Regions from separate parts of the Lentzea sp. NPDC005914 genome, predicted to be linked through region 1. Evidence: riboswitches for the same ligand, from Rfam matches in the RefSeq annotation. Region 1 holds a riboswitch; each other region holds the start of a gene.
The links. Region 1 has a riboswitch for cobalamin ahead of ABZ345_RS23455 (ribonucleoside-diphosphate reductase subunit alpha). Riboswitches for the same ligand answer to the same signal wherever they lie in the genome.

Region 1 (7,414 bases):
CCATGATCGCGAGGCCGCACGCGACGGTGGACCTGCCGACCTCCTCCAGCACCTCGCGGAGGTTCACGTCCTTCGCGAGGCCGCAGGGGGACGCGATCTGCACCCATTCGTGCATCTTGTCGAGCACTTCCCGGACGACGATCACGACCTGCGTGCGCTCGTCATCGCCCTCATCATCGTCACCGAAGGTGAAGAGGATCCTCAGCTCCTCGTCCTCGTCGTGGATGACGTCGTACTCGGCGCGGACGTAATCCGCGAGGTCTCCCCAACTCGCCATGGCGCAACCCTACTTGCCGCGATCGCCCACAGCCCGACGACCAGCACGGCGCCGACCTCCGCGGCGAGCAAGATCCTCTCGATGTAGCCCAACGGGAACACGCGCCACCACCGAACGCCGGAGGCCGCGCCCATCACAATGGCGTAGAGGATGGGCATGAACGCGACAACGCTGACCACACCGGACGCCATCGCGACTTTCGCGTGCCGGCCCCACACGTGGTCCCGGAGCCACGGCCGGGCCAGCAGGATCACCGCGACCGGCAGGCTGACGAACGCGATCATGCTGCCGAACCGGTGGATGCTGCCGCTGAGCTCGTTGGTGCCCATCGCCCAGTTCGTCTTGGGGAACGCGACCACGAGCAGCAGGCCCACCGACCACAGGACCAGCGCGATCGAGCCCGCGGACCGCCATCTCGTCAGTCCCTTGTGGACGAGCGCGGCGAGGATCGCGAGCGACCCGATCGCCAGCAGCAGCACGGCGGTGTCGAAGACGGCGCGGTGGTCGCCCAGCGCGTACTCGCTGATCGTGCGGCGCAGCGGGCCTACGGTCAGGTCGAGCAGGCCGACCATGGCCACCGTGGCGACGACGGCGAGTGAACCGCCGGTGGCGGCTAGTCGAGGAATCAGCACACAACGGTCAACGCCGGGGTGAACCTCCGGGGTTCCTGGATTCAGCAAGCCGACAGGTTGCTCCCAGCTTCCCGACAGGTGACTCCTACCTCAGCGCCCGCGCCGCTTCCTGTTCCACCGCGTCGGCCACCGCCGTCAGCGCCGGGGAGTCGAGCTTCCACTGCTGCCAGTACAGCGGGATGTCGACCGTCCGGCCGGGCGCGAGGTCGACCAGGCCTTCCTGCAGCTGTTGCGGCGGCACCATCCCCCACCCGAGGCCCGCCACGATCGCCCGCACGTACACCTCCGACGACGGGACGTAGTGGCGGTGGTCGGACGCGCCACGGCCGCGGGTCAGCGTGCGCACGAACCGGTCCTGCAGGTCGTCGTTGCGGTCGAACACCACGACCGGCGCGTCCGGCAGCCACGACTTGACCGGGCCGTCCGCGTATCGGTCCACAAAGGACTGTGTGGCCATTGCGGCGTAACGGATGCTGCCCAGCTTGCGCACCGAGCAGCCCGCGACCGGCTCGCGCGAGGACGTCACGGCCGCCATCACCACACCCTGTCGCAGCAGGGCGGTCGTGTGGTCCTGGTCCTCGCGGTGGAGGTCGAACGAGATCTTGAGCTCCGGCGAGACCCGTTGCAGCGCGGGCAGGAACCAGGTGGCGAGCGAGTCGGCGTTGACCGCGATCGGCACCCGTACGACGGCGTCCTCGCCGAGGGCCGCGTCGAGGTCCTGATCCAGAGCGAGCAGTTGCCGACCGTAGCGGACGAGCACCTCCCCCGATGGTGTCAACCGCACCGGCCGCGCCCGCACCAGCAGCACGCGACCTGTCCGTTGCTCCAGGGCCTTGATCCGTTGCGAGACAGCGGAAGGAGTGACGTGCAGATTTGCGGCAGCCGCGTCGAACGTGCCCGCGTCGACGACCGCGAGCAGCGTGCGCACCAGGTCCAGGTCCATCACAGCGGCTAATGGTACGTAAGAATCTTTAGCTGGTCTCATCAAGACCGCGTCAATACCGTCGTGGGCGTGACTGACCTGCTGCTCGGCTTCGGCACCATGATGACCCTGATCGTCGCGATCGGCGCGCAGAACGCTTTCGTGCTGCGCCAAGGACTCCGGCGTCAGGCCGTGGCCAGGGTCGTCGCCGTGTGCGCCCTCTCGGACGCCATCCTCGTGGCGGTGGGCGTCGCCGGGTTCGGGGCGATCGTGAAGATGTTCCCGCGCGCCGTCACCGTCGCTGCCGTCGTCGGCGGGCTTTTCCTGCTGGGATACGGGTTTCTGGCGGCGCGGCGGGCGTTGCACCCGCAGTCGCTGCGGGCCGGCGGCGACAGCGCCAGGCCCGTGCTCACGGCACTCGCGCTGACGTGGCTCAACCCGCACGTCTACCTGGACACCCTGCTGCTGCTCGGCTCGATCGCGGCCGGGCGGTGGCTCTTCGGGGTCGGCGCGGTGACGGCGAGCGTCACGTGGTTCGTCGCGCTCGGCTTCGGCGCCCGCCTGCTCAGCCCGCTGTTCGCGAAGCCCCGCGCGTGGCGGGTGCTGGACGGCGTGATCGCGGCCGTGATGATCAGTCTCGGGGTGACCCTGATCGCCGGGTGGTGATCATCACCAGCGCCACCGCCACCGCCAGAACACCGGCCGTCACGGGCGCTGCGGCACCGATCCCGAGGGACGCCGAAGCGAGCCCCGCACTGACCAGAGCACCGATGACGACCCGCGGCCGAAGATCACCCACGTTGATGACCATAGCCCGCGACACGCGCATGTTGGGTGGTGATCCAGACCCCACCACCACATGTAGTATCTGCCGCGCTGGTGGTTCACCGGCCCGGAGCAACGGGCCCGGTGAGGCAAGAGGGAACCCGGTGAGAATCCGGGACTGCCCCGCAGCGGTGAGTGGGAACGAAAGCCGTCAACGAAGCACTGGGTCTCCGGACCTGGGAAGCGACGGCCGGTAGGAGTCTTTGCGGTCTGCCCACGAGTCCGAAGACCTGCCACTGGTGTGCGCGCAAACCTGCGCGCACGACACGGTGCCCCGAGGGAGGGCTGCTGTGTGCATCAGTGGTGTCCTCGCTGGCGTGCGCATGCGTTTCCTCGGGCCGGCTCGCGAGGAGAGAGCGTGCCCGACCGCCTTTCAGTGGTCATCAACGAAGCCTGTGCAGACCTGCCGAACGCGTCGGCCGAGGCGGTTCTGGCCGAGACCAAGCGGAATCTCTACGCCGGCATCACCGACGCCGAGCTCGCGCTGGCGCCGATCATGGCCGCCCGCACGATGGTCGAACACGACCCGGACTACTCGTACGTCAGCGCGCGGTTGCTGCTGGACAAGCTGCGCGCCGAGGCCTGCGGCGTTCCCTTGTCGCACGCCGAGATGACCGAGCGCTACCCGGCGTACTTCGCCGAGTTCATCGGCTACGGCATCGACTGCGGCCAACTCGACCCGCGCCTGGCGGACTTCGACCTGGTCAAGCTCGGTTCGGCGCTGGACGCGTCGCGTGACCTGAACTTCCAGTTCCTGGGCATGCAGACCCTCTACGACCGCTACTTCCTGCACCACGACGGCCGCCGTTACGAGCTGCCCCAGGCGTTCTTCCTGCGCGTCGCCATGGGCCTGGCGCTGGAGGAGGACGATCGCGACGCCCGCGCGATCGAGTTCTACGAGCTGCTCTCGTCGTTCGACTTCATGTGCTCGACACCGACGCTGTTCAACTCGGGCACCACTCGCCCGCAGCTGTCGTCGTGCTTCCTGACCACGGTGGACGACGATCTCGCCTCGATCTTCCACGGCATCAGCAACAACGCGCTGCTCAGCAAGTTCGCCGGCGGTCTCGGCAACGACTGGACGCCCGTGCGCGGCATCGGCGCGCACATCAAGGGCACCAACGGCAAGTCGCAGGGTGTCGTGCCGTTCCTCAAGGTCGCCAACGACACCGCGGTAGCCGTGAATCAGGGGGGCAAGCGCAAGGGCGCCGTGTGCGCGTACCTCGAGACGTGGCACATCGACGTCGAGGAGTTCCTCGACCTGCGCAAGAACACCGGTGACGAGCGGCGCCGCACGCACGACATGAACACCGCGAACTGGGTGCCGGACGAGTTCATCCGCCGGGTCCGCGCGAACGACCAGTGGACGTTGTTCTCGCCCGACGAAGTGCCGGACCTGCACGACGCGTTCGGGGACGAGTTCGCGGCCAAGTACCGGGCGTACGAGGAGATGGCCGACAACGGCGAGATCAAGGTCTTCCGCCGGGTGCAGGCCGTCGACCTGTGGCGGCGCATGCTGACCATGCTGTTCGAGACCGGGCACCCGTGGATCACGTTCAAGGACCCGTGCAACCTGCGTTCGCCGCAGCAGCACAGCGGTGTCGTGCACTCGTCGAACCTGTGCACCGAGATCACCCTGAACACGACGGTCGACGAGGTCGCGGTCTGCAACCTGGGCTCGGTCAACCTCGCGCGGCACGTCACCGCGGACGGCATCGACCACGCGCGGCTCGAGAAGACCGTGCGCACGGCGGTTCGCATGCTCGACAACGTGATCGACGTGAACTACTACACGATCCCCGAGGCGCGGAACTCCAACCTCCGGCACCGACCGGTCGGTCTCGGCCTGATGGGGTTCCAGGACGCGCTGTTCACGCTCGGCACGCCGATGGCCAGCACGGAAGCCGTCGAGTTCGCCGACCGCAGCATGGAGGAGATCAGCTACTACGCGATCACCGCGTCGGCTGAGCTGGCACAGGAACGCGGCGCGTACCAGTCGTTCGAGGGATCCTTGTGGAGCAAGGGGATCCTGCCGATCGACTCCGTGGAGATCCTCGCGGGCACACGCGCGGAGGGTGAGCTGGAGCAGAACCGCGGGTCCACGATGGACTGGGACGTCGTGCGCGAGAAGGCCCGCGCGGGCATGCGGAACTCGAACGTCATGGCCATCGCGCCGACCGCCACCATCGCGAACATCACCGGCGTGAACCAGTCGATCGAGCCGCTGTACCGCAACCTGTACGTGAAGTCGAACATGTCCGGCGACTTCACCGTGACCAACCCGGACCTGGTGCGGGCGCTCAAGCAGCGCAAGCTGTGGGGCGAGCAGATGATCTCGGACCTGAAGCTGCACGACGGCAGCCTCGGCGCGATCGACCGGGTGCCGCCGTACCTCAAGGCCCTGTACGCCACGGCGTTCGAGGTCGACAGCTCGTGGCTGATCGAGGCGGGTTCGCGCCGGCAGAAGTGGATCGACCAGGCGCAGTCGCTGAACCTCTACCTGGCCGCGCCGAGTGGCCGCAAGCTCGACGAGCTGTACCAGCTGGCGTGGCTGCGCGGCCTCAAGACCACCTACTACCTGCGGACGCAGAGCGCCACGCACGTGGAGAAGTCCACGCTGCAGGGCACCGACGGCAAGCTCAACGCCGTCTCCCCCAACGCCTGCGCCGTGACCGACCCCGAATGTGAGGCTTGTCAGTAATGGGCATCGAAGCAGGCGCCGCGCGCGTCAGTGTCGACGACAAGGCGATGATCAACTGCCGCGCCGACGTCAACCAGCTGCTGCCGCTCAAGTACCACTGGGCGTGGGACAAGTACCTCAACGGCTGCAACAACCACTGGATGCCGACCGAGGTCTCGATGCAGGCCGACATCTCGCTCTGGAAATCGAAGGACGGCCTCACCGAAGAAGAGCGCCGCATGATCAAGCGCAACCTCGGCTTCTTCGCGACGAGCGAGTCGTTGGTGGCCAACAACATCGTGCTCGCGGTGTACCGGCACCTCACCAACCCCGAGTGCCGCCAGTACCTGCTGCGCCAGGCCTTCGAGGAGGCCGTGCACACTCACACGTTCCAGTACATCTGCACCTCGCTCGGCCTGGACGAGGGCGAACTGTTCAACATGTACCGCGAGATCCCGTCCATCACCGACAAGGCCGCCTGGGCACTGCAGTTCACGCAGCACCTGGAGGACCCGGAGTTCAGGACCGGCACGCCGGACAAGGACCAGGCGTTCCTCAAGGACCTCGTCGCGTTCTACGTGGTCTTCGAGGGCATGTGGTTCTACACGGGCTTCGCGCAGATCCTGTCGCTGGGCCGGCGCAACAAGATGGTCGGCATCGCCGAGCAGTACCAGTACATCCTGCGCGACGAGTCGATCCACCTGAACTTCGGCATCGACGCCATCAACCAGATCAAGCTCGAGAACCCGCACCTGTGGAACGACGTGTTCCAGAAGGAGGTGCGCACGATGCTCGCCGAGGGCTGCGAGCTGGAGATCGCGTACGGCCGCGACACCATGCCCGGCGGCATCCTCGGCCTCAACGCCGACTCCTGCGAGCAGTACATGCGGTTCATCACCAACCGCCGGTGCGCGCAGCTCGGCTTGGAGCCGGTGTGGGAAGTGACGGAGAACCCGTTCCCGTGGATGTCCGAGATGATGGACCTCAAGAAGGAGAAGAACTTCTTCGAGACCCGCGTGATCGAGTACCAGAACGGCGGCTCGCTGGAGTGGTGAGCTACCGGTCCCGGTAGGCGACCCGCGCGGCGAGCGCGCAGAGCTCGTCGCGCCACTCGTCGCTGATCGGGGCCTCGCCGATCGCGGTCCGCGCGGTCCGCACCAGGTCCGCGATGTGGTCCTCCACGGTGCCCAGCGCGCCGGAGGTCACCAGGTGGTAGCGCAGCTCGTCGAACGCACCCTGTTCGACGAGCGCGCGCACCTCCGCGTCGTGCCGCATGGCCAATGAGATCAGCAGCGTCATCTTGTGCTGCTGGAAGTCCAGACCGGCGGGCTTGCCGCTCACGCTGCTGGTTCCGAACGCGTCGATCAGGTCGTCGCGCAGCTGGAACGCCTCCCCCAGCGCCTCGCCGTAGATCGCGAACACCGACGCCAGGTCGGCGCGCCCGGCGATCAGCGCGCCCAGGGTCAGCGGGCGCTGGATCGTGTAGCGGCCGGACTTCACGACCGCGATGTGCCGTGCCAGCACGGGATCCGCGGCGAACTCTGCGGCCGCGATCACGTCGAGTGCCTGGCCGCTGCACAGTTCCGTGCGCATCTCGCACCACTCGCGGGCGACCGCGGCGCCGTAGTCCGCTATCAGGCCGTCGGCGTAGGTCCAGGCCAGGTCGCCCGCCAGGATTGCGAGAGCTTCGCCGTAGCGGCGTGACTCGCCGCGCCAGCTGTTTTGCTTGTGCTCCAACGCATGCCTGGCGTGCACGGTCAGCGAGCCACGACGAAGGTCCGAGTCGTCCATCACGTCGTCGTGGATCAACGCGCCGATGTGCAGCAGCTCCACGGCCATGGCGGCGGGTATCGGCGAGGCTCCCGGGTCACCACCCGCGGCGAGGAACCCGGCGAGACAGAACAGTGGCCGGAGTCTCTTGCCGCCGGCGCGCACCAGGGACGCGATGTCCATAACGGGCAGGGCGCCGCGGGGGTCGGGGTCGGCTCGGCGGACGGCCTCCAGGGCGAGGTGGTCGGCCAGGCCCACCTCGACCTCGCGCAGCAGCGCGATCAGTTCGGCGCGTGCGGCGGTCGCGG
Region 2 (7,414 bases), on a different contig from region 1:
GGTCGAGCTGCTGGACTTCTGTCCTGCCGGGGCGCGGAAGGTCGACACCGCCTCGCTGACGCTGGACGAGATCGTGGCCGAGCTGGCCGCGGCTTCCGAGGCCGGTTTGGACGTGGCCCGGTTGCATTCCGGGGATCCGGCGGTGTTCAGCGCCATGGCCGAGCAGATGCGCCGGCTGGACGCGTTGGGGATCGAGTACTCCGTGACGCCGGGGGTGCCGGCGTTCGCGGCCGCGGCGGCGTCGTTGCAGCGGGAACTGACTGTGCCCGGCGTGGGACAGACGGTGATCCTGACCCGTACGTCGCAGCGGGCCACCCCGATGCCTGACGGTGAGGACCTGGACACGCTGGGTCGCAGTCACGCGACTCTGGTGCTGCACCTGGCTGTGCAGCGAATTTCCGACGTGGTCGCGGAGTTGGTGCCGAACTACGGGCTGGACTGTCCTGTCGCGGTGGTGGCCTATGCGTCCCGTGCGGACGAGGTCGTGTTGCGCGGGACGTTGGACGACATCGCCGCCCAGGTCGAGGCGGCCGGGATCAAGCGGACCGCGGTGATCATCGTGGGACGGACGCTGGGGGCCACGCAGTTCCCGGACAGCCACCTGTACTCGGCCACGCGCGTTCGATGATCCTGATTCTGGGAGGGACGGGGGAAGCGCGCGAGCTGGCTGCCCGCGTTCCCGCGATCTCTTCGCTGGCGGGGAGGGTGAGTTCGCCCCGGCTTCCGGTCGGTGAGGTCCGGGTCGGCGGGTTCGGCGGGGTCGCCGGGCTGGCTTCGTGGTTGCAGGACAACGACATTCACGCTGTTGTCGATGCCACGCATCCGTTCGCGCGGCAGATCACGGCCAATGCTTTCGAAGCCTGCACGCAGGTCGGGGTGCCGTTTCTGATTCTGCGGCGGCCTGGGTTCGCGGCTGTCGAGGGCTGGCGGTGGGTCGACAGCGTTGCCGATGCGGCGCGGGATCTGCCTGGCTCACGGGTGTTTCTGACCACCGGGCGCCAGGATCTCGCGGAGTTCGCCTCGTGTCCGCAGTGGTTTCTCGCCCGGATGGTCGAGCCGCCGGAACCGCCCATGCCGCACCGGATCGAGGTGCTGCTGTCGCGCGGTCCGTTCACTGTGGACGGTGAGCTCTCGCTGATGCGGTCGCGGTCGATCGACGTGCTGGTCACCAAGGACAGCGGTGGGTCGATGACGTCGGCGAAGCTCGAAGCAGCACAGCAGCTCGGGATTCCGGTGGTGATCGTACGTCGACCGCCGCTACCGCCCGCTTCGACGGTGGCGACCGTCGACGAGGCGGTCAGCTGGTTGGATACCGCCGGGGCGTGAAGACCACGCCCGCGTCCGTCACGATGGTCTGCGACGAGCCGATGATCAGCAGGCAGCGCATGTCGATCGTGTCCGGGTCGAGCGCGCCGAGCGTTCCGATGCGGATCTCTTCCTCGGGGCCGCCGACATCCCGGCCGACGACCACCGGGGTTTCCGGCGCGCGATGCTTGAGGAGCAGGTCGCGCATCTCCTGGACCTGGTGGGTGCGGGCCTTGGACGCCGGGTTGTAGATGGCGATCACGAGGTCTGCCTTGGCGGTGGCGGTCAGGCGTTCTTCGATGACGTCCCACGGCTTGAGCCTGTCGCTCAACGAGATCACCGCGTAGTCGTGGCCGAGCGGGGCACCTGCCTTGGCCGCCACGGCGTTCGCCGCGGTGACGCCAGGGATGACCTTGACCGGCACGTCCTGGGTTTCCGCGGCCACTTCCAGCACTGCGGTGGCCATGGCGAACACGCCGGGGTCGCCGGAGGAGATGACGGCCACCCGCTTGCCCTTGCGCGCCAGGTCGAGGGCGAACGCCGCTCGTTCCGACTCGACCTGGTTGTGCGAGGCGTGCTTGGTCTGGCCGGGCCGGTCCGGGACGCGGCCGAGGTAGGTGGTGTAGCCGACGAGGTCGTCCGCGGCTTCGATCTCCTGGCGCGCTTCCGGGGTGAGCCAGCCGCTCTTGCCGGGGCCGAGGCCGATGACGACGACTTCGCCCTTGGCGCGTGCGGGCTTGGAGTGGCTGGGGAGCAGGGCCAGGGAGAAGTACGGGACCGAGTCGGGGTCGACCTCGGCCAGGGGCGAGGTTTTCTGACGACCTGTGGTGGCTCGCTCGACGTACCAGGCGTTGTCGAGGCGGCCGGCGTCGTGCAGGGCCTGCTTGACGTTGCCGAAGGTGCGGCCCAGCTTGAGAATCGCGGCCGAGTCGGTGTCGGCGAGCCGGGCGGCGAGCTCGGCCGAGGGGAGGGTGCCGGGGAGGATCGTGAGGACCTCGTCGCGTTCCACCAGCGGGGTGCCGAGGACGGCACTGGCGCCGCTGACTGACGTCACGCCCGGGACGACTTCCCATTCGTAGCGGTCGGCCAGGCGTTTGTGCATGTGCATGTAGGAGCCGTAGAAGAACGGGTCGCCCGCGGCGAGGACGACCACGTCGCGGCCTGCGTCGAGGTGCGCGGCGAGTCGTGCGGCCGCCTCCTCGTAGAACTGGTCGATCTCGCCCTGGTAGTCGTCCGTGTCCTCGGTCGTCACCGGGTAGATGAGCTGTTCGAGGATCTGGCCTTCGCGAAAGTAGGGCTCCGCAATGGTTTTCGCGACGCTGCGGCCGTGGCGGGCGCTGTGGAAGGCGACCACGTCGGCTTCTCCGATGAGTCGTGCGGCCTTGACCGTCACGAGTTCCGGGTCGCCAGGACCCAGTCCGACGCCGTAGAGCTTGCCCGTCATTCTTCCTCGCTCGCGATCGCGTTGATGGCCGCCGCCGTCATGGCGCTGCCGCCGCGCCGGCCGTGCACCACGAGGTGCTCCAGGTCCGTTGCGGCCAAAGCTTCCTTGGACTCCGCCGCGCCGATGAAGCCCACCGGGATGCCCAGGACGGCGGCCGGTCGCGGGGCGCCCTTGGCGATCAGGTCGATCAGGTGGAACAGCGCCGTGGGGGCGTTGCCGACGGCGATGACGGCACCTTCGAAGCGGTCTTGGAGGAGTTCCAAGGCGGCTGCGCTGCGGGTGTTGCCGATGGTCTTGGCGAGGTCCGGGGTGCGCGGGTCCTGGAGGTAGCACAGGACTTCGTTGTCCTTGGGCAGACGGCGGCGGGTGACGCCGGACGCGACCATGTTGGCGTCGCACAGGATCGGGGCACCACTGCGCAGTGCTTCGCGGGCGTCGCGGACGACGTTGGGGGAGAAGGCGACGTCGTTCGGGAGATCGGTCATGCCGCACGCGTGGATCATGCGGACGACGACTTTCGCGACGTCCTCGGGGAACCTGGTGAGGTCCGATTCCGCGCGAATAGTGGCGAAGGACCGGCGGTAGATCTCCGCGCCGTCCTTGATGTACTCCGTCACCTGATCTCCTCGTAGCCGTCGCCGGTCGCGACGAACTCGATCACATCGCCCGCCGGGCGGCCGCATCGGCGCCCACAGCCCGACCAGTGAACCGCGCCGGGAGTGTCTGACCTGCCGGGACGTTCGGACCTGCCGCGACTGTCGGACGTGCCGTGACTGTCGGACGTGCCGGGACGTTCGGACGTGCCGCGACTGTCGGACCTGCCGGGACTGTCAGACCCGCTGCCTAGAATTGAAACTGGGGGTACCCGGCCGGGCGCGTGTGTGTGGTGTGAAGCGTTTGTGTCGTGTGACGCCTCAACCCAAGCGCGCGCATCGGCACGGACGTCGGACAACGACTTGGCGCAACCGGGGCGGCCGGCACAAGCGCTCACGCCGTGCCAGGGGGACGCTGGGTCGGTGATCAGGCCCGTCGTGTCGGTGCCAGCGGGCACGACCAAGCCACGCCACGGGGTCAGCCGGACCGGAACGCCGGGGAGCAGGTGCGCGTCGAGGCGACCCAGCGGCACGCCAGGGGTGGTCGGCGAAGGTGCGACAGGCGTCACAGCCGGGGTGATGCGCGGGGCGTCGGCGGTGCCGAAGTGCTCGGTGATCTTTCGCACACCGTCGTCCACTTCGGACAGGCGCCAGGCGGGGCCGCGCAGCTGCTGGAACAGGCGTGCGGCGGTCAGGAGCGCGTCAACGGGGTCGTCGACGCGGATGCCGGTGTCGCGGCCGGCGAGCAGGAGGGCGGTCGGGGCAGAAGTGCCGGCCGTGCCTGCTACCAGCCCGAAGTCGCCCCCGAGGCCGCTGACCGGCGCTCCGACCGTCACCAGGAAACGGCCTGGCAGACCAGCCAGTTCCTGGTCCGCGCACAGGGCGGCGTCCAGGGCGTCTACCAGCGGCTGGTTGTCCTCCAGGGGCGCGGCGATGATGTTGCGGATGCGTTCGTGGGTGTCCGAGGGCAGCAGGCCCGCCGCACGTAGGCGCGCACCTAGTTCGACGCCGTCCGCGAGGCCTCTGATCTGGAGGTTCGCGCGCGAAGTGAGTTCCAGCGTGCCGTCGCCGAGATCCATCGAAGCAACCCGGATCACGTCCCACTGCGCTGCCGAAAGCGTGCCGCCCGGAACCCGGATGCGCGCGAGGCCGCCGTCGGCCGCGGCGTGCAGCTCGACGGCGCCGGGGCAGGCATCCGGGTGACTACGCATAGGTCGGACTGTAACCCGCCGGTTAGGGTGAGCCCGAACGACGAAGCGCAGGAGGAAGCCGGTGTGAGTCCGGCGCGGTCCCGCCACTGTGACCAGCGGACGCTGGGAGTCAGGAACTCCGCTTCGCCTGTCACCCGCAACCTGGGGCGAGGACCCCACGAGGGATGGAGCCTGCGTGATCCTGCTGCTGTCGACCTCTGACACCGACCTGCTGTCGGCTCGGGCGAGTGGAGCCGAGTACCGCCTCGGCAACCCCGCGCGGCTCACGGCCGACGACCTGCCCGCGTTGATCGACGGGGTCAGCCTCGTGGTGGTGCGCATTCTGGGTGGGCGCCGGATGTGGGAGGAAGGGCTCGACTGGCTGCTGGCCAGCGGGTTGCCCGTGGTGGTGCTGGGCGGTGAGCAGCAACCGGACGCCGCGCTGATGGAGCTGTCGACGGTGCCCGGCGGGGTGTGTGCCGAGGCGCACCTCTACCTCGCGCACGGTGGGCCCGCGAATCTCGCCGAGCTGCACAAGTTCCTCGAAGACACGATTCTGCTGACCGGGCACGGGTTCGCGCCGCCCGCAGCCACGCCCACCTGGGGTGTGCTGGAGCGGGAAGGCAGCGCACAAGGCCCGACCGTCGCGGTGCTCTACTACCGGGCGCATCACGTCGCGGGGAACACGGCGTTCGTGCACGCGTTGTGCGACGCGATCGAGGCCAAGGGCGGGAAACCGCTGCCGGTCTACTGCTCGTCGTTGCGCACGGCGGAACCTGAGCTGCTGGAGACGCTCGGGAAGGCCGACGCGCTGATCGTCACGGTGCTGGCAGCGGGTGGCACGAACCCCGCGAAGGCGTCCGCTGGTGGGGACGACGACGCGTGGGACGTCGGGGCCCTGGCGGCGCTGGACGTGCCGATCCTGCAGGGGTTGTGCCTGACGTCGAGCCGTGAGTCGTGGGACGAGAACGACGACGGACTGTCCCCGTTGGACACCGCGACGCAGGTGGCGATCCCCGAGTTCGACGGGCGGATCATCACGGTTCCGTTCTCGTTCAAGGAGATCGACGAGGACGGGCTCACCGTCTACGTGGCGGATCCCGAACGCGCGCTGCGGGTCGCCGGAATCGCGGTCCGGCACGGGAAGCTGCGCCACATCCCCACCAAGGACCGCAAGATCGCGGTGATGCTGTCGGCCTACCCGACCAAACACTCGAGGATCGGCAACGCGGTCGGCCTCGACACCCCCGCGTCCACGGTCCGGCTGCTCAAAGCCATGGAAGACCACGGCTACGACATCGGCGACGAGCTGCCGGGCGTGCAGGAGCAGGACGGCGACGCGTTGATCCACGCGTTGATCGCGGCCGGCGGCCAGGACGCGGACTGGCTGACGCAGGAGCAGTTCGAGAGCAACCCCGTGCGCATCGCCGCGGCGGACTACCGCGAGTTCTACGAGACGCTGCCGGACGACTTCCGCGAGTCGATGCAGGAGCACTGGGGCGAGGCGCCCGGCTCGTTGTTCGTCGACCACTCGAAGTCCAAGGACGGCGAGATCGTGCTGGCGGCGCTGGAGTCGGGCAACGTCGTCGTGATCGTGCAGCCGCCGCGCGGGTTCGGCGAGAACCCCATCGCGATCTACCACGACCCGGACCTGCCGCCGTCGCACCACTATCTCGCGGCATACCGGTGGATCGAGTCGTCGTTCGGCGCGGACGCGGTGGTGCACGTCGGCAAGCACGGCAACCTGGAGTGGTTGCCCGGCAAGACCGTCGGCATGTCGGCGTCGTGCGGCACGGACGCGGCGCTCGGCGATCTGCCGCTGGTGTACCCGTTCCTCGTCAACGACCCGGGCGAAGGCACGCAGGCCAAGCGGCGCGCGCACGCGACGTTGGTCGACCACCTGGTGCCGCCGATGGCCCGCGCGGACAGCTACGGCGACATCGCGCGGCTGGAGCAGTTGCTCGACGAGTACGGCAACATCTCCGCGATGGACCCGGCGAAGCTGCCGGCGATCCGCGCGCAGATCTGGACGTTGATCCAGGCCGCGAAGCTCGACCACGACCTGGGCTTGGAGGACCGGCCGCACGAGGCCGAGTTCGACGAGTTCATCCTGCACGTCGACGGGTGGCTGTGCGAGGTCAAGGACGTGCAGATCCGCGACGGCCTGCACATCCTCGGCGAGGCGCCGACCGGGTCGGTGCGGGTCAACCTCGTGCTCGCGATGCTGCAGGCGCGGCAGATGTGGGGCGGTCAGGTCGCCGCGCTGCCGGGCCTGCGGGAGGCGCTCGGGCTCACGACCACCACGCGCGAAGACGTTGACGCCGTTGAGGAACAGGCTCGCGCGCTCGTCCAGGCGATGGAGGACGCGGGCTGGAACCGTGAGGTCGCGAAGACCCTGCACGACTCTGTTGACGTGCAGAAGATCCTGGAGTTCGCGGCCGTCGAGGTCGTGCCCAGGCTCGCCCGCACCACGGACGAGATGACGAACGTGCTGCACGCGTTGGACGGCGGGTACATCCCGGCCGGCCCGTCGGGTTCGCCGTTGCGCGGCTTGGTGAACGTGCTGCCGACCGGCCGGAACTTCTACTCGGTCGACCCGAAGGCCATCCCGTCGCGGCTCGCGTGGGAGACCGGCCAGGCGATGGCGGACTCACTGCTCGCCAGGTACCGCGAAGAGAACGACGGCGAGTGGCCGCCCTCGGTCGGCCTGTCGGTGTGGGGCACGTCGGCGATGCGCACGGCCGGTGACGACATCGCCGAGGTGTTCGCGCTGCTGGGCGTGCGACCGGTGTGGGACGACCAGTCCCGTCGCGTCACAGGGCTCGAGGTCATTGCGCTGGAGGAGCTGGAAAGGCCGCGCATCGACGTGACGGTCCGGATCT
Region 3 (7,414 bases), on a different contig from region 1:
GGAGACACGGCGCGTCGGCGCCTTCACCGCGGCACCGACGAGGAACAGCGTCGGCCGGTACAGCTTGTGCTTCTTCACGACCGACTCGAGGTCGCCGACCGTGGTGTGCACGACCAGCTCGTCGGCCTGGCTCACCTTGTACGCGACGACGACCGGGGTCTGCTCGGAGTAGCCGCCCTCCAGCAGCTTCTCGACGAACTGACCGGTGCGCGCGCCCGAGACCGTGGCGGCCATCGTGGTCTGCAACGCAGCGAACTCGACGACCAGCTCGCTGCTCTCCGGCGAGATCAGCACGGTCGACGACGCCTCGGTCAGCGTGATCTCGCGGCCGATCTTGGCGGCCGCGGCGGCGACCACGGACACGCCCGGCACGACCTCGACGTCGAGGCCGAGACGCACGCACAGGTCGTGCTGCTCCTGCACACCACCACCGGTCGCGGCGTCGCCCGCGTGCAGACGGACGACCGTCTGGCGTGACGCGGCCGCACGGCGGTAGAGGTCCGTGATCTCCTCGGGCGTGACGCGCGAGAAGTCGACGAGCTCGGCGTCGGCGCGGGCGTGCTCGCGGACGCACTCGGCGTCCACCGCCGCGGGAGCCCAGATGACGACGTCGGCTTCCGCGATGCGGCGCGCGCCTCGGAGAGTGATGAGGTCGGCGGCACCCGGACCGGCACCGACGAAGGAAACCCGACCGGTCGTCGTCACGACAGCTCCACAGGGGTTCGGACTTTGGCTTGAGCGAAGACCGTACCGTCTGCCACTCCGGCCACGAACGGGTGGCAGGCCCGCACGAACCGGGCTACGGCTTCCGGATCACCGGCGGGGTGCGTGTGGAGGTACGACGCGTGCACTCCCCCGGCCACGAAACCCTCTGCGACGGGCCGGGAGTCGACGCCGCGCCAGTGCCACGCGGGCGGGGTCGAGTGCGGTGTGGACAGCTGCGTCCGGTGGAACTCGTGGCCGGTCACGCGGCTGCCGGGCGGGTGCAGCGGTGAGCTCGCCGCCGCGACGGCGTCCCGGTAGCCCAAGGTCAGCTTCGAGGTCATGACCCCCTCGGCGTCGAGCACGCCGCACATCGGGTGCCCGTCGAGCGATCTCGCGAGGTACAGCAGGCCTCCGCACTCGGCGTGCACAGGCGCACCCGATCGAGCGAACCGCGCGACGGCCCCGCGCAACTTTGCGTTGGCTGACAAAGCTTCCGCGTGCTGCTCCGGGAAACCGCCGGGCAGCACGAGGCCCGCGGTGCCCTCCGGAAGATCTTCGTCGTTGAGCGGATCGACGACGGCCACCGCCGCGCCCGCCGCTCTGAGCACCTCGACGTGTTCCGCGTAGCCGAACGTGAAAGCCGCTCCGCCCGCGACCGCGACCAGCGGCTCGTCCGCGACCGGTTCGACCTTCGGTTCCCACGCCGCGACGGCCATCGCGGGCACCGACGACGCGAGTCTCCGCACCGCGTCGAGGTCGACGTGCTGGGCGACCGCGGCGGCGATCGCGTCCACGGCCCGCACCGCCTCCGAGCCGTGCTCCGCAGCCGTGACGAGGCCCAGATGCCTTGAGGGCAAAGAGAACTGGGGATCTCTCGGCAACACGCCGAGCACGTCCAGACCGACCTCGTCGCACGCGGATCTGAGGACCTGCTCGTGGCGTTCCGAACCGACCTGGTTGAGGATCACGCCGCCGAGCCGGACCGTCGGGTCGTAGCCGCGGAAGCCGTGCAGCAGCGCCGCCAGTGACCGGCTTTGGCCTCGCGCGTCCACCACGAACAGCACCGGGGCGTTGATCAGCTTGGCGACGTGCGCGGTCGAGCCGACGCCCGCGGTGTCGACGCGACCGTCGAACAGGCCCATGACGCCTTCGACGACCGCGATGTCGCAGCCCTTGGACCCGTGCGCGAACAGACCCGGGATCCGCTGTTCTCCGACGAGGACCGGGTCGAGGTTGCGGCCCGGCCGGTTGGTGGCCAGCGAGTGGTAGCCGGGGTCGATGTAGTCGGGGCCGACCTTGAACGGCGCGACCCGCGACCCGGCGCGGCGCAGCGCGGCCATGAGGCCCGTCGCGACCGTGGTCTTGCCGCTGCCCGAGGCCGGGGCCGCGACGACCAGCCTGTTCACCACTCGATCCCCCGCTGGCCCTTCTGCCCGGCGTCCATCGGGTGCTTGACCTTGGTCATCTCCACCACGAGGTCGGCGGCGGCGATCAACTTCTCGGGCGCGTACCGACCGGTGATCACGACGTGCTGGTGGCCGGGACGGTTGGCCAGCGCGTCCACCACCTCGTCCACGTCGATCCAGCCCCAGTGCAGCGGGTAGGTGAACTCGTCGAGGACGTAGAAGCCGTGCCGTTCCGAACGAAGGCGGCGGGCGATCTCCTCCCAGCCTTCCTTCGCGGCCGCGGCGTGGTCGTCCTCGGTGCCCTGCTTGCGGGTCCAGGACCAGCCCTCGCCCATCTTGTGCCACTCGACGGCGCCGCCCTCGCCGGTCTCGTCGTGCAGCCTGCCGAGCGCCTTGAACGCGGACTCCTCGCCGACCTTCCACTTGGCGGACTTCACGAACTGGAACACGCCGATGTCCCAGCCCTGGTTCCAGCCGCGCAACGCCATGCCGAACGCCGACGTCGACTTCCCCTTCATCTCACCGGTGTGCAGCATGAGCAGCGGCCGGTTGCGACGCTGCCGCGTCGTCAGGCCGTCCTTCGGCACCTCGGTGGGCTGTCCCTGTGGCACTTGGGTTTCTCCTTACGCGGCGCGGACTACGCCGGCGAGGTGGTCGGCGCTGAGCTGGTCGAGGCGGACGCAGGCGCCCTTCAGGGCCTCGGCGATCTTCTGGGCGAGCCCCAGGCGGATGTGGCCCTGTTCGCAGTCGACGACGACCACCGCGGTCTGTTCGAGCAGCCCGGCCGCTTTGAGCGCGTCCTTGGTCGGATCGCCGCCGAGTCCGGACGACGTGGCTCGGCCGTCGGTCAGCAGCACCACCAGCGGGCGCTTCTGCGGTTCCCTGAGCCGTTCGATCTCGAGGATCTTGTGGGTCTTGAGGATGCCGTCGGCCAGCGGGGTCCGGCCACCGGTGCGCATCTTCTTGAGACGGGTCGCGGCGGCGTCCACGGAAGTCGTTGGGGGCAAAGCGACTTCGGCGCTGCTGCCGCGGAACGTGATCACGCCGACCTTGTCGCGGCGCTGGTAGGCGTCGCGGAGCAGCGAGACGACCGCGCCGCTCACCGCAGACATGCGCTGGCGTGCGGCCATCGAGCCCGAGGCGTCGACCACGAACAGGATGAGGTTGGACTCCTTGCCCTCTCGCACCGCCTTGCGCAGGTCTGACGCGGCGAGGATGAGACCGGGGCTGGTGCGGCCGCGTTCGTGCTGGTGCGGCGCGGCGTTCAGGAGCGTGTCGACGAGGTGCAGGCCACTGCCGTCCACTTTGGACGAACGGACGATCCTGCCGGTGCGGGCGCGGGCCCTGGAACGCTTGCCCGGCGCGCCTTCTCCGACGCCGGGGACTTCCAGGAGCCTCGCCTTGAACGCCGGAGCGGGTTCCGGAGCCGGACGGTCGTTGGGCGCGTTCCCGTTGCCCTGGGGGCCTTCCTGCGGTTCGGGCAGCTCGCCGCCGCCGGGACCGTCGTCGTCGGGGCCGTCGCCGGGTTCCTCGGCGTGCTCGGCTGCCTCGCGCATGGCGTCCTCGAGCTGCTGCTCCTCGATGCCGGGCTCGTCGAACGGGTCGCGCCGGCGCCGGTGCGGCAGGGCGAGCCGCACGGCGGCCTCGACGTCCTGCTCCTCGACCTCGTCGGCGCCCCGCCAGGCCGCGTGGGCGGTGGCGGTGCGGGCGACGACGAGGTCCGCGCGCATGCCGTCGACCTCGAAAGCCGCGCAGACAGCGGCGATCCTGCGCACCTCACCGTCCGGAAGGGACACACGGGGCAGCTTGGCCCGCGCGTCGATGATCTGCTGCTTGAGCTGGGCGTCGTGGTGCGCCCAGAAGGAGGTGAACGACCCGGGGTCGTTCTCGTAGCCGAGCCGGCGCTTGATCACCTCGTACCGGGTGGCCACGTCCCGCGACGCCTTGACCGAGACCGTGAGCCCGAACCGGTCGAGCAGCTGAGGCCGGAGCTCGCCCTCCTCGGGGTTCATCGTGCCGACCAGAAGGAACTGGGACGGGTGCGACACCGAGACGCCTTCGCGTTCCACGTGCGCACGGCCCATCGCGGCGGCGTCGAGCAACAGGTCGACGAGGTGGTCGTGCAGCAGGTTGACCTCGTCGACGTAGAGCACGCCCCGGTGCGCGGTGGCGAGCAGACCCGGCTGGAACGCCCGCACGCCCTCGGTCAGGGCCTTCTCCAGGTCGAGCGAGCCGACCAGGCGGTCCTCGGTGGCGCCGACCGGCAGTTCGACGAGCTTGGCTGGCCGTCGTTCGCTGCCTTCGTGGGGCGCGTCGGGGCAGTCGGTGCTGCCGGGAACGCACCCGAAGCGACAGTTCCGCGAGACGTCCAGCTCCGGGAGGAGTGCGGCCAGGGCACGCACGATGGTCGACTTCGCGGTCCCCTTCTCGCCGCGGACGAGAACGCCGCCGATGCCGGGGTGCACGGCGTTCAGCAGCAGGGCGAGCCGGAGATCGTCATGTCCGACGACGGCCGAAAAGGGGTACATGCTCGGCGAAGTCCTTCCTCGGGTGTCCACGCCCGTGGCCGGTTGATCGAAGAGGGGGTCGAGTTCCTGACTCCCGGTCTCTCCAGGACCGGTCACAGTCGCGGGACGGCGCCGGATTCGCACCGGCTTCCTCGCACTCCCCTCACAGCCCCGGCATCGTCGCATTTCGCACCTGCGGGACCAACAGCCAGGTGAGCGACATCGCTCAGAGCAGGCTCTGGAAGTGCGCCCACGCCTCCTCGACCTCGTCCGCCGTCCACTCCAGCGCGGGCTCGGCGATCGTGACCTCGTTCTTCGCGAGCGTGCCGTCCCGCCAGAAGTTGCCGAGGAACTTGCCGCTGACCTCGGTCAGGTGCTTCGGATCGCCGGGCAGGTGCAGCGCGAACTGGTGGGTGTGCGGTTCCGGCAGGCCCATCGCCGCCGCCACGACCTTGGCGTGCTCGACGTACGTGCCGAGCTTCGGCAGGACGGTGTCGAGGCCGTGCAACGCCGAAAGCGCCGCTGGCCACTGCTGGAACAGCATGCCGCCGTAGCGGTGCCGCCACACCCGAGCCTGGTCGACGAAGTCCTGGCTGCCCGCGAGTGCCGCGCCGGAGACTCCCTCCAGCGACTTGTAGAACGACACGTAGACCGAGTCGAACAGGCCGGCGATCTCGGCCAGCGGCTTGCCCAGGCCGAACGTGCTCTCCCACAGCCGCGCGCCGTCGAGGTGCACGACCGCGTCCCGTTCACGGGCGGCGTCCACCGTCTCGGTCAGCTCGTCCCAGGTCGGCAGGATGAACCCGGCTTCGCGGTCCGGCACCTCCAGCAGCAGCGTCCCGAACGGCTCAGGACAGGTCGCGACCTCGGAGTTGCGCACCTTGATCGGACGGAGACCGGACAGCACGGTCAGCGCGTCGTCCTCGTGGTTGAGCGGGTGCGCCTGCGGATGCATCGCCACGATCGGGTTGTGCGTGCGGTCGGCCCAGCACTTCAGCGCGATCTGCTGCGCCATGGTCCCGGTCGGCACGAACAACGCGGCCTCGGTGCCCAGCAACTGCGCGACCCGCGCCTCCAGCGCGCCCACCGGGCCGCCGTCGCCGTACCGGTCGGGGTCGACGTCCGGCACGGGGCCGAGCCTCTCCAGCAGCGTCTTCTTGCGGGTTCCCGAGAGCTGACGATTCATCACCCGAGCATCAAACCTCAGGTCAGCGACTCACGGCCACCGACTTCGGCGCGCGGAACGACAGCAGGTTCAGCCACTGCGGATCCTCACCGACCAGGTGCAACGACGGCTCGTGCTCCGCCACGGTCCGCAACGTCACCGCGGTCTCCAACCGAGCCAGACCGGCGCCGAGACAGAAGTGGCGGCCGTAGCCGAACGCGAGGTGCCTGGGGTCGTTCTCCTTGCCGCTCAACAACAACACGAGCTCCGCACCGGCAGGAACGCGAACACCGGACAGCACGACCTCACGAGCAGTCAGCCGCCGCCAGGTCACCACGGGCGTGTCGGTCCGCAGCACGTCCTCCACGAACGACTCCGCGACACCCGGCACGCCCAGACGTGCCCACAACGCGCGGTCCTGCAGCGCACGACGCAACGCCGTGGACAGCAACTGAGTCGTCGTCTCCTGGCCCGCGATCAGCAGGAAGTAGCAGAGGCCGGCGGAGTCCTCGGCGGACACACCGGCGTCGGCCAGTGCTTCGAAGAGCTCGCCGTCCCGTGCGTGGTAACGCTTGATCAGCCACTGGTGGAAGTCGCCGACGTCGTCGACGAGCTCCAGCTGGCGTTCGGTGGAGATGTTGCCCCAGAAGAACTCCAGGGAACCCGTGCTCCAGCGCTTGAGCGTCGGGATGTCGACGTTCTCCAGGCCGAGGAGGTCCATCAGCACGATGGCGGGCGTGTCCCAGGCCAGGTCGTGCACGAGATCCGTGCCACCCAGGCGTTCCAAAACGAGCTCACGGATGCGAGGCTCCGCGGCGGCGACCCGAACCGGCGTGAAGAACGACGCGACGAGTCTGCGCAGGCCGGCGTGGGACTCGGAACCGTTGTTCGCGAGCGTCGGCGGCAGCGAGAAACGGGCCCTCACCAGGGCGCGCAACGCGGCCGGCGCGACCGGCGTGACGGCGGTCAGGGCGTTGTCGGGCAGGTAGGTGACAGGATCGGCGAGGATCGCGCGCACGTCGTCGTAACCCGACACCACCCAGCGGCCGTCGCAGAACTGCACCGGCGAGGTGAGTTCGGCGCGCGTGAAGGTGAACAGGTCCACGAGCGGCACGCTAGTCGGCGGATGGGAGACTCTGGCGGTGACCGTGAGCACAACTGAGGCGATTTCCAGTGGTGGTGAGTCCACGTTCGACTGGATCGACGTCCGTTCTGAAGCGAGGGCCAAGGCGGGTCTGACCCGCCGTCTCCGGCCGCGCACCTCGGACTCGACGGACCTCGACCTCGCCAGCAACGACTACCTCGGGCTCGCGAAGGACAAGCGCGTCGCCGGTGCCGCGGCCGCCGCCACGTTGAAGTGGGGTGCGGGCTCCACGGGGTCACGCCTGGTCACGGGGTCGACGGAACTGCACGCCGAACTGGAGTACGAGCTCGCGAACTTCTGCGGCTCGCAGTCGGCGCTGGTGTTCAGCAGCGGCTACCTGGCGAACCTCGCCGCGGTCACGGCGTTGTCCGGCCCCGGCACGGCGATCGTCGCCGACCAGCACATCCACGCGTCGCTGATCGACGGCACGCGGCTGTCCAAGGCGGACGTGGTCGTCGCGGACCATTGCGACGTCGGCAAGGTCCGG
Region 4 (7,414 bases), on a different contig from region 1:
GTGTCGTAGACGTGGAACTCGTCGCTCGGGCCGGCCATCGGGGTCATCTCCTCATCCGGGCAAACAAAAAGACCCCCCGCGGGATGCGAGAGGTCTGCGCGTCGGGTGCCAGGGGCGGCAACTACCCGACGCGCTCGTCAATAATGATGGCGACGTGCTGAACCATGACGCGGATGCTGCCACAGCTCAGCACGGCGTACCAAGCGCCGGGAGGAAATCTCCCACTATCTGGTCACGGTGAGTACTGGCGCACGCCTCTCAGTACTGGATTCACGCCTGTGACAGGTACTTCGCGAACGCCTCGATCGACGCCGGGTTGCGCGGCGACTCCACCAGTGCGGCGTATGGAAGCGCGAAGAACCGCTTGTTCCTGATCGCGGGCGAGTTCGCGAGGCCCGCGAAGCCCTCCAGGAACGCCTGCTTCTGCGCGGGCGTGTTCGCCTGCCCGTCCGCGTAGTCCACGATCAGCACGACGTCCGGGTCGCGCTGCACGACCGTCTCCCAGTTCACCGTGGCCCAGCTGTCGTCGAGGTCGGCGAAGATGTTGTCGCCGCCGGCCTTGGAGATCACGTCCTGCGGCGCCGCGTTCTTCCCGGACGTGAACGGCTGGTCCTGGCCGCTGTCGTAGAGGAACACGTTGGGCCGCGGCCTGCCGGCCATCAGCTTGCCCGCGTTCTCGATCTGAGCCTCGTAGGACCTGATGAGCTCCTCGGCCTTCGCCTCGACCCGGAAGATCTTCCCGAGGTTGCGCAGGTCCGTGTACAACGCGTCGAGCGCGGGCATGATGCCGCGCTGCTTGCCGGTGCCGTTGCGGCACGCCTCGGTCAGCTGGTACGTCGGGATTCCGATCTGCTTCAACGCGTCCGGGGTGAAGCCGGTGCTCTCGCTGAAGCCGTAGTTCCAGCCGGCGAGGACGAGATCGGCGTTCGCGCCCTGCACGACCTCCTTGGAGATCTTGTCGGACAGGTGCTTCGCGCTCTCGAAGTCCGTCTTCCACGGTGACGTGCGGACGTCGACGGTGTCGATGCCGTCGACCACGTACCCGGCCATCCGGTCCCTGAGGCCCAGCGCGAACATCAGCTCGGTGATGCCGGTGTCGTTGGTGACCACTTTGGACGGCACCTTGTCGTAGGTGACGTACTGGCCGCAGTTCTTCACCGTCACCGGGTCGGACGCGGAGGTGTCCTGCGCGACCGTGGCACCGCAGCCGGAGACGAGCAGCAGCGCTGCCGTGGCGAGTGCGATTCTCAAGGGGTGACCTCCTGGTCGAACAGGAGCTGGGGCACTCCCGTGGTGGGATGGGGAACCACGTGCGCGGTGACGTGGAAGACCTTGGCGATCAGCTCCGGCGTGAGCACGTCGTGCGGGGTGCCGCCCGCCACGAGCCGTCCCTCGTCGAGCACGTACAGCCGGTCGCAGTAGGACGCGGCGAGGTTGAGGTCGTGCAGCACGGTCAGAACGGTCCTGCCCAGCGTGCGGGCCAGCCGCAGCACGTCGAGCTGGTGGCGGATGTCGAGGTGGTTCGTCGGCTCGTCGAGCACGAGCACGTTCGGTTCCTGAGCGAGCGCGCGAGCGATGAGCACGCGCTGCCGCTCGCCACCGGACAGGGTCAGGAAGCTCCTGGCCGCGAGATGAGCCGCGTCCACTGTGGCCAGTGCCTCGGCGCAGACCCGCGCGTCCTTCGCGGGATCGCGCTCGTGCGGCAGCCTGCCCATCTCCACGACCTCGGCGACCGTGAAGTCGAACTCGACCTGCGACTCCTGGGTGAGCGCGGCGAGGTCCACGGCGAGGTTCTGTCGCTTGTGGACGTTCTCGCCGTCGACGAGCACGGCACCGGAGGTGGGCTTCAACGCCCGGTACACGCAGCGCAGCGTCGTCGACTTGCCGCTGCCGTTGGGGCCGATGATGCCGGCGACCTCGTTCTCGGCGCGGAGACTGATGTCGTCGACGATGCCCTTGACGGTCAGGCCGTCGAGCTCGACCAGCATCAGCGTCCCCCGAAGACGTAGGCCTTGCGGCGCATGAGGAACACGAAGCAGGGCACGCCGAGCGCGGCCGTGATCACGCCCAGCGGAAGCTCTTCGGGCGCCGCCAGCATGCGCGCGGCGACGTCGACCCAGACCAGGAAGCTGGCACCCGCGAGCGGCACCAGCGGCAGCACCTTGCGGTGATCGGCTCCCACGACCATGCGCGTGAGGTGCGGCAACATCAGCCCGACGAACCCGACCGCGCCGCTGACCGCCACCAGCACGCCGGTCATGGCCGCGGTGACCAGGAACAGGTGCGTGCGCAGGCGTTGCACCGGCACCCCGAGCGTGGTCGCGGTCTCGTCGCCCATCGCGAGCGCGTTGAGCGGCCGGGCCTTCGTCAGCAGATGGACGATGCCGCCCGCGGTGACGAACGCCGCTACCGGCAACGACTGCCAGCTCGCGCCACCGAGACTGCCGAGCAGCCACAGCATCGCGGCGCGGGAGGCGTCTCCCCGCGGTGCCTGGAAGACGAGGAGCATCGCGATCGCGGAGAACCCGTAGCCGAGCGCGGTGCCGGTCAGCACCAGCTTGAGCGGCGCGAGGCCCCGGTTCGTGCGCGCGGTGAGGTAGACGAGCACGCTCGCACCCAGCGCCGTCGTGAACGCGCCGACCGACATCGCGTACACGCCGAGCGAGGGCAGCACCCCGAGCGTGGCGACCGCGATCGCACCCACGCTGGCGCCCGACGAGATGCCGAGCACGTACGGGTCCGCGAGCGCGTTGCGCACCATCGCCTGCATCGCCACGCCCACGGTGGCGAGGCCCGCGCCGACGACCGCGGCCAGCAGCACGCGAGGCAGCCGGATGTCCCAGACGATGTGGTACTGCCCGGCGTCGGCGGCGGAGATCACCCCGCCGGTGATGGCGGCGTGCAGCAGTTCGGCGGTCTGGCCGAACGGGATGCTGACGGGGCCGAGCGAAACGCCCGCGACAACGCTGACGGCGAGCACGCCGACGAGCGCGCTGATCTTCCCGATCACTTGTTCCCTTCCCGCAGTCCACGGCAGGAGAGTTGCTTTGGTCTGCCGTGTGCGGGTATTCGGGCTCGCCCTCTCGCCGGAGGGCCTACCGTTGCGGGTCAGCGCCGGACTTCGACCGGACTTCCCCCACGCACGACCCACGCATGCTAACCCGAGCCTCGGCAGCGAGGTTCCGGCCGGCGACCGGAAGGCAGGTCCACCCAGGTATGGCTGAGTTACCCGGCCGGGCGCGAGAGCTCGCCGTCCTGCGCAGACTGCTGGCAGCGGACGGCGCCCGGTGCGTCGTGGTCACCGGTGAACCGGGAATCGGCAAGAGCAGGCTGCTGGCGGAACTGACGACGCTCGCGACGGGGTGGACGGTCCGCGGCGCACGCGCGGCGGAGTTCGAGTCGCACGTGCCGTTCGGGGTGTTCGTCACCGCACTCGACGACCACCTCGCGCGGCTGGAACCGGACAGGCTCGCCGTGCTCGGTCCCGAACGGCTCGGGTTGCTCGCGACGATCTTCCCCGCGATCCCCGCGGACGGCCCGGCGGACCTGGTGGACGCGGAGCGGTACCGGTTGCACAGGGCCGTCCGCGCACTGCTGGAGTTGCTCGTCGAACCGTGCGGGCTGGTGCTCGTGCTCGACGACCTGCACTGGGCGGACGAGGGTTCGGTGGAACTGCTCGACTTCCTGCTGCGGCACCCACCACGGGGGCGGCTGCTCCTCGCGCTGGCGAGCAGATCCCGGCAGACCTCGTCCCGCCTGTGGCACGCGTTGTCGCGCGCCGCGGCCGACGGTGTGGCCGAACTGCTGGAGCTCGCGCCGCTGGCTCTGGCGGACGCCGACCTGCTCCTGCCCGCCGAGCTCGGCCGGTCCCGGCGCGAGGAGATCCACCGGGCGGGCGCGGGAAATCCTTTCTACCTGGAGGCGCTGGTACGGGCCGACGCGAACGGCCTGCCGGTCGCCGTCCACGCGGTGCTCGCCGCCGAACTGGCCGCGTTGACGCCGCGGGAACGGGTCGTCGCCCATGCGGCCGCGGTCGTCGGGGACGACTTCGACGCCGGCTCTCTCGCCGAAACCGCGACGCTGGCACCGGAGTCGGTGCTCACCGATCTCGACCGGCTCGCCGACCGCGACCTGGTGCGGCTGGACGTCGCCACCGGCCGGTTCCGCTACCGCCACCCGCTCGTGCGCAGCGTCGCCTACCAGGACGCGGGTCCGGGCTGGCGGCTCCAGGCACACGGCAGGGCAGCGGCGGCGTTGCGACGCCGTGGGGCGCCTCCCGCCGAGTTCGCCCGGCACGTGGAGCGGTCCGCCGCCCGAGGCGATCTCGACGCCGTCGCGGTGCTCGGCGAGGCAGCCGAGGCGACGATGCACTCCACGCCCGCGACGGCGGCGCACTTCCTGCGGGCGGCCATCAGGTTGCTCCCCGACGCGGAGTCGGCCACGCCGCAACGACTTCTCCTGCTCGGGCGGCTGGCCCAGGCACTCGGTGCCACGGGAGATCTGCGGCAGGCCAGCGAGACGATGCACGAGGTGCTGCGGCTCCTGCCGGTCGAACTGACGGCCGCACGGGCGCGGACGGTGCGGGCCTGCGCGACCGTGGAACGGCTCCTCGGGCGCTACACCGAGGCCACGGCGATGCTGCGCGGCGAGTGGCGGCGGATCGCGGACACGGATGCTCATTCGGCGGCGGTGCTGCAGGTCGCGCTCCTCGCGGGCCGCAGCGTCGAACGGGAGCGTGCACCAGGCCGTGACGAAATCACCGAGGTGATCACGGCCGCACGGGACGCAGGGGATCCCACCCTGCTGGCCATGGCGCTGTCGGTCGCGACCCTCGTCGACCTGCGGGCGGACCGGCTGGACGAGGCGGCGGCGCTCGTCGACGGGCTGCCGGACGGCGACCTGGTCCGCGACATCGACGCGGTCTTCTGGCTGGGCTGGGCCGAAGCCTCCGCCGACCGGCTCACGGCGGCGGGCAGGCATGTCGGCCGAGGTCTGCGGCTCGCCCGCGCGAGTGGACAGACGCACGCGATCGCAGTGCTGACCGCGATCCGCGGGATGGTGCACGCCTACGTCGGCGAGCTGGCGGAGGCGGCGAACTGCTTCGAGGACGGCATGGAGACGGCCGAGCTGACCGACAGCGACGAGCTCCGCGTCACGGTGCTGACCTTCGGCTGCTGGATCACGGCGTTGCGCGGGGACCCGGCCGAGGCGGTGCGCCTGGGCGAACGGGCTGTGGCCATCGACGACCACTCCGTCGCCTCGAACACGTGGCGCAGCGGTCAGGCCGAGGCGATGCTGGCCCAGGCGCTGGTGCACAACGGCGATCCGCACGGCTGCGTCGAGGTGTTGCTGAGCACCGGTGGCGGACCCGAACTGCCCGCGGTGGACCCGCTCACCCGACCGTTGACCTACCAGCTGCTCGCCGAGGCCGAGGTCGCGATCGGCCGGGACGCCACCGGGTGGGCGGACCGCGCTGAGGACGCGGCCACAGCGCTCGGGGTGCCGCTGCGCACCGCGATGGCCGAGCTGGCCCGCGCGATCGCCACTCTCCCAACGGATCCGGCGGCGGCCGCACCGTTCGCGGTCGCCGCCGCCGGCACGTTCACCCGGCTCGGGGTGGCCGTGGAGGCGGGCCGGGCACACCTGCTCGCCGCCACCGCGTTCGGCGGCAGCGACGAGATCGAGTTGGCCCGTGAGCACTTCGTGGCCGCCCGCACGGTGTTCACCCGCTGCGACGCGCGGCTGTTCCTGCCCCAGTTGGCGCGGGAGGAACGGCGCATGAACGCACGCCGTCCCCGCCGCGCCGAGACGAACCGCTTCGACCTGACCGCCCGCGAGGTGGAGATCGCCGCGCTCGTCGCGGACGGTCTGACCAACCGGGACATCGGCCTGCGACTGCACCTGAGTCCCAGGACCGTCGAGGTCCACCTGGGACGGATCTACGCGAAGGCCGGGGTCTCCGGCCGGGCGGCGCTGGCCGGGGTGTGGGCGTCCGCTCAGTCGCCGAGGTCGCGCACGTAGAGGTTGGCGACCAGTGTGGGACTTCCGCCGAGGTTGGTCGCGTAGCTCGTGAACGCGACGTGGCGTCCGTCGGCCGAGATCGCGGGCGTTCCGCTCTGGCTGTTGGCCTCCTCCCCCGCGGAGGCGACGCTGACCCTGGTCGTGGTCGTGGTCACCATGTCGCGCCGGAAGACGTCCCAGCTGCCGTTGGTGTCGCCGGGGACCAGGTCCCACTCGCCGGACTGGAACGCGACGAACCGGCCGTCGGCCGAGATCACCGGGCGGTGCACGGGCGTGCCGCTGGTGCTCGTGCCGTCCGGGCCGAGGTTCACCTGGGTGGTCTTCTTGGTCTGCCGGTCGAATCGGAACACGTCGATGTCGACGTCACCGCCGGGAGAACTGTCGCCGGGCACCAGGTTCGACGCGTTGGACGTGTAGACGACGTAACGCCCGTCGGCCGAGATCGACGGCTGCCAGCTCACCGAGTCGCCCTCGAGGTTGGCGCTGGAGACGCTGACGCGGTTGGTGCGGCCGGTCTCCTGGTCGCGCACGAACACGTCGGACACGCGGTTGTTGTCGGACCACACCGCGAGGTTCGTCGCGTTGGACTCGAAGGCGACGTAACGGCCGTCGGCCGAGATCGAGGGCTTCTGGCTGGGCCCGTTGCTCTCGAAGCCGTTGGTCTCCATGCTGGCCTTGGTGATCCTCCCGTCAGTCCGGTCGTGGACGAAGACGTCGCGGTAGTTGTTCCAGTCGCGGTAGATCAGGTTCGACGCCAGCGAGTCGAACGCGACGAACCGGCCGTCGGCGGAGATCGACGGATTGAGGCTGTCGCTCTCGGCCTCCCGCTCGTAACGGCCGCGGCTGATCCTCGTGGTCGCCCCGGTCTGCCGGTCGTGCACGAAGACGTCCCAGTGGCCCAGGGTGTCCTCGGCCACCAGGTTCGTCGCGAACGACTCGAACGCGACGTAGCGGCCGTCCGCCGAGATCGACGGGTTGCGGCTGACGTTGTCGCCCTGAACGCCCGCGGAGTCGACGCTGACCCTGGTGGTCTCCCCGGTCTGCCGGTCGCGCACGAACACGTCGGACACGCGGTTGGTGTCGCCCGCCACGAGGTCGCTCGCCGAGGACCAGAACGCCACGTAGCGGCCGTCGGCCGAGAGCGACGGGCCGTCCGCCGGAGCGTTGACGGGGGTCGTGCCCGCCGGTTCGGCGTGCGCGATGCCGCCGGGTGTGAGCGCCGCGAGGATGCCCGCCGCGCAGAGCACACGGATTGCTGTTCTCATTGCCGTCCTTGAAGTTCGGTTCGCCGCCGGGGCAGTTTCGTGCCCCGGCTCAGCCTTGCGCTCCGGACCGGCGGAAGCATGAGGGAACCCCCTACACCTCGCGTCACCGAGGAGCGGTGCGGTAGCGC

Region 2: linked by a shared signal. The riboswitch ahead of cobN (cobaltochelatase subunit CobN) and the one ahead of ABZ345_RS23455 (ribonucleoside-diphosphate reductase subunit alpha) in region 1 are both predicted to bind cobalamin.
Region 3: linked by a shared signal. The riboswitch ahead of ABZ345_RS10365 (putative cobaltochelatase) and the one ahead of ABZ345_RS23455 (ribonucleoside-diphosphate reductase subunit alpha) in region 1 are both predicted to bind cobalamin.
Region 4: linked by a shared signal. The riboswitch ahead of ABZ345_RS11365 (iron ABC transporter permease) and the one ahead of ABZ345_RS23455 (ribonucleoside-diphosphate reductase subunit alpha) in region 1 are both predicted to bind cobalamin.

What each region holds. Positions count from the first base shown of each region.
Region 1 is NZ_JBEXVQ010000016.1:134,546-141,959, reverse strand. Features, by position in the region: gene ABZ345_RS23475 (hypothetical protein) at 1-277, opposite strand, end outside; gene ABZ345_RS23470 (DUF998 domain-containing protein) at 202-909, opposite strand; gene ABZ345_RS23465 (LysR family transcriptional regulator ArgP) at 995-1,852, opposite strand; gene ABZ345_RS23460 (LysE family transporter) at 1,952-2,497, shown strand; cobalamin riboswitch at 2,695-2,909, shown strand; gene ABZ345_RS23455 (ribonucleoside-diphosphate reductase subunit alpha) at 3,015-5,357, shown strand; gene ABZ345_RS23450 (ribonucleotide-diphosphate reductase subunit beta) at 5,357-6,391, shown strand; gene ABZ345_RS23445 (polyprenyl synthetase family protein) at 6,393-7,414, opposite strand, start outside.
Region 2 is NZ_JBEXVQ010000040.1:39,064-46,477, forward strand. Features, by position in the region: gene cobM (precorrin-4 C(11)-methyltransferase) at 1-628, shown strand, start outside; gene ABZ345_RS39025 (cobalt-precorrin-6A reductase) at 625-1,326, shown strand; gene ABZ345_RS39030 (precorrin-2 C(20)-methyltransferase) at 1,298-2,749, opposite strand; gene ABZ345_RS39035 (precorrin-8X methylmutase) at 2,746-3,366, opposite strand; gene ABZ345_RS39040 (hypothetical protein) at 3,363-4,553, opposite strand; cobalamin riboswitch at 4,562-4,694, shown strand; gene cobN (cobaltochelatase subunit CobN) at 4,729-7,414, shown strand, end outside.
Region 3 is NZ_JBEXVQ010000006.1:104,845-112,258, forward strand. Features, by position in the region: gene ABZ345_RS10350 (SAM-dependent methyltransferase) at 1-705, opposite strand, end outside; gene ABZ345_RS10355 (cobyrinate a,c-diamide synthase) at 702-2,114, opposite strand; gene cobO (cob(I)yrinic acid a,c-diamide adenosyltransferase) at 2,108-2,722, opposite strand; gene ABZ345_RS10365 (putative cobaltochelatase) at 2,735-4,639, opposite strand; cobalamin riboswitch at 4,679-4,815, opposite strand; gene ABZ345_RS10370 (beta-eliminating lyase-related protein) at 4,845-5,804, opposite strand; gene ABZ345_RS10375 (hypothetical protein) at 5,827-6,888, opposite strand; gene ABZ345_RS10380 (8-amino-7-oxononanoate synthase) at 6,932-7,414, shown strand, end outside.
Region 4 is NZ_JBEXVQ010000006.1:312,742-320,155, forward strand. Features, by position in the region: gene cimA (citramalate synthase) at 1-47, opposite strand, end outside; gene ABZ345_RS11355 (ABC transporter substrate-binding protein) at 271-1,251, opposite strand; gene ABZ345_RS11360 (ABC transporter ATP-binding protein) at 1,248-1,988, opposite strand; gene ABZ345_RS11365 (iron ABC transporter permease) at 1,988-3,010, opposite strand; cobalamin riboswitch at 3,043-3,166, opposite strand; gene ABZ345_RS11370 (LuxR family transcriptional regulator) at 3,217-6,021, shown strand; gene ABZ345_RS11375 (hypothetical protein) at 5,997-7,286, opposite strand; gene ABZ345_RS11380 (dihydrofolate reductase family protein) at 7,390-7,414, opposite strand, start outside.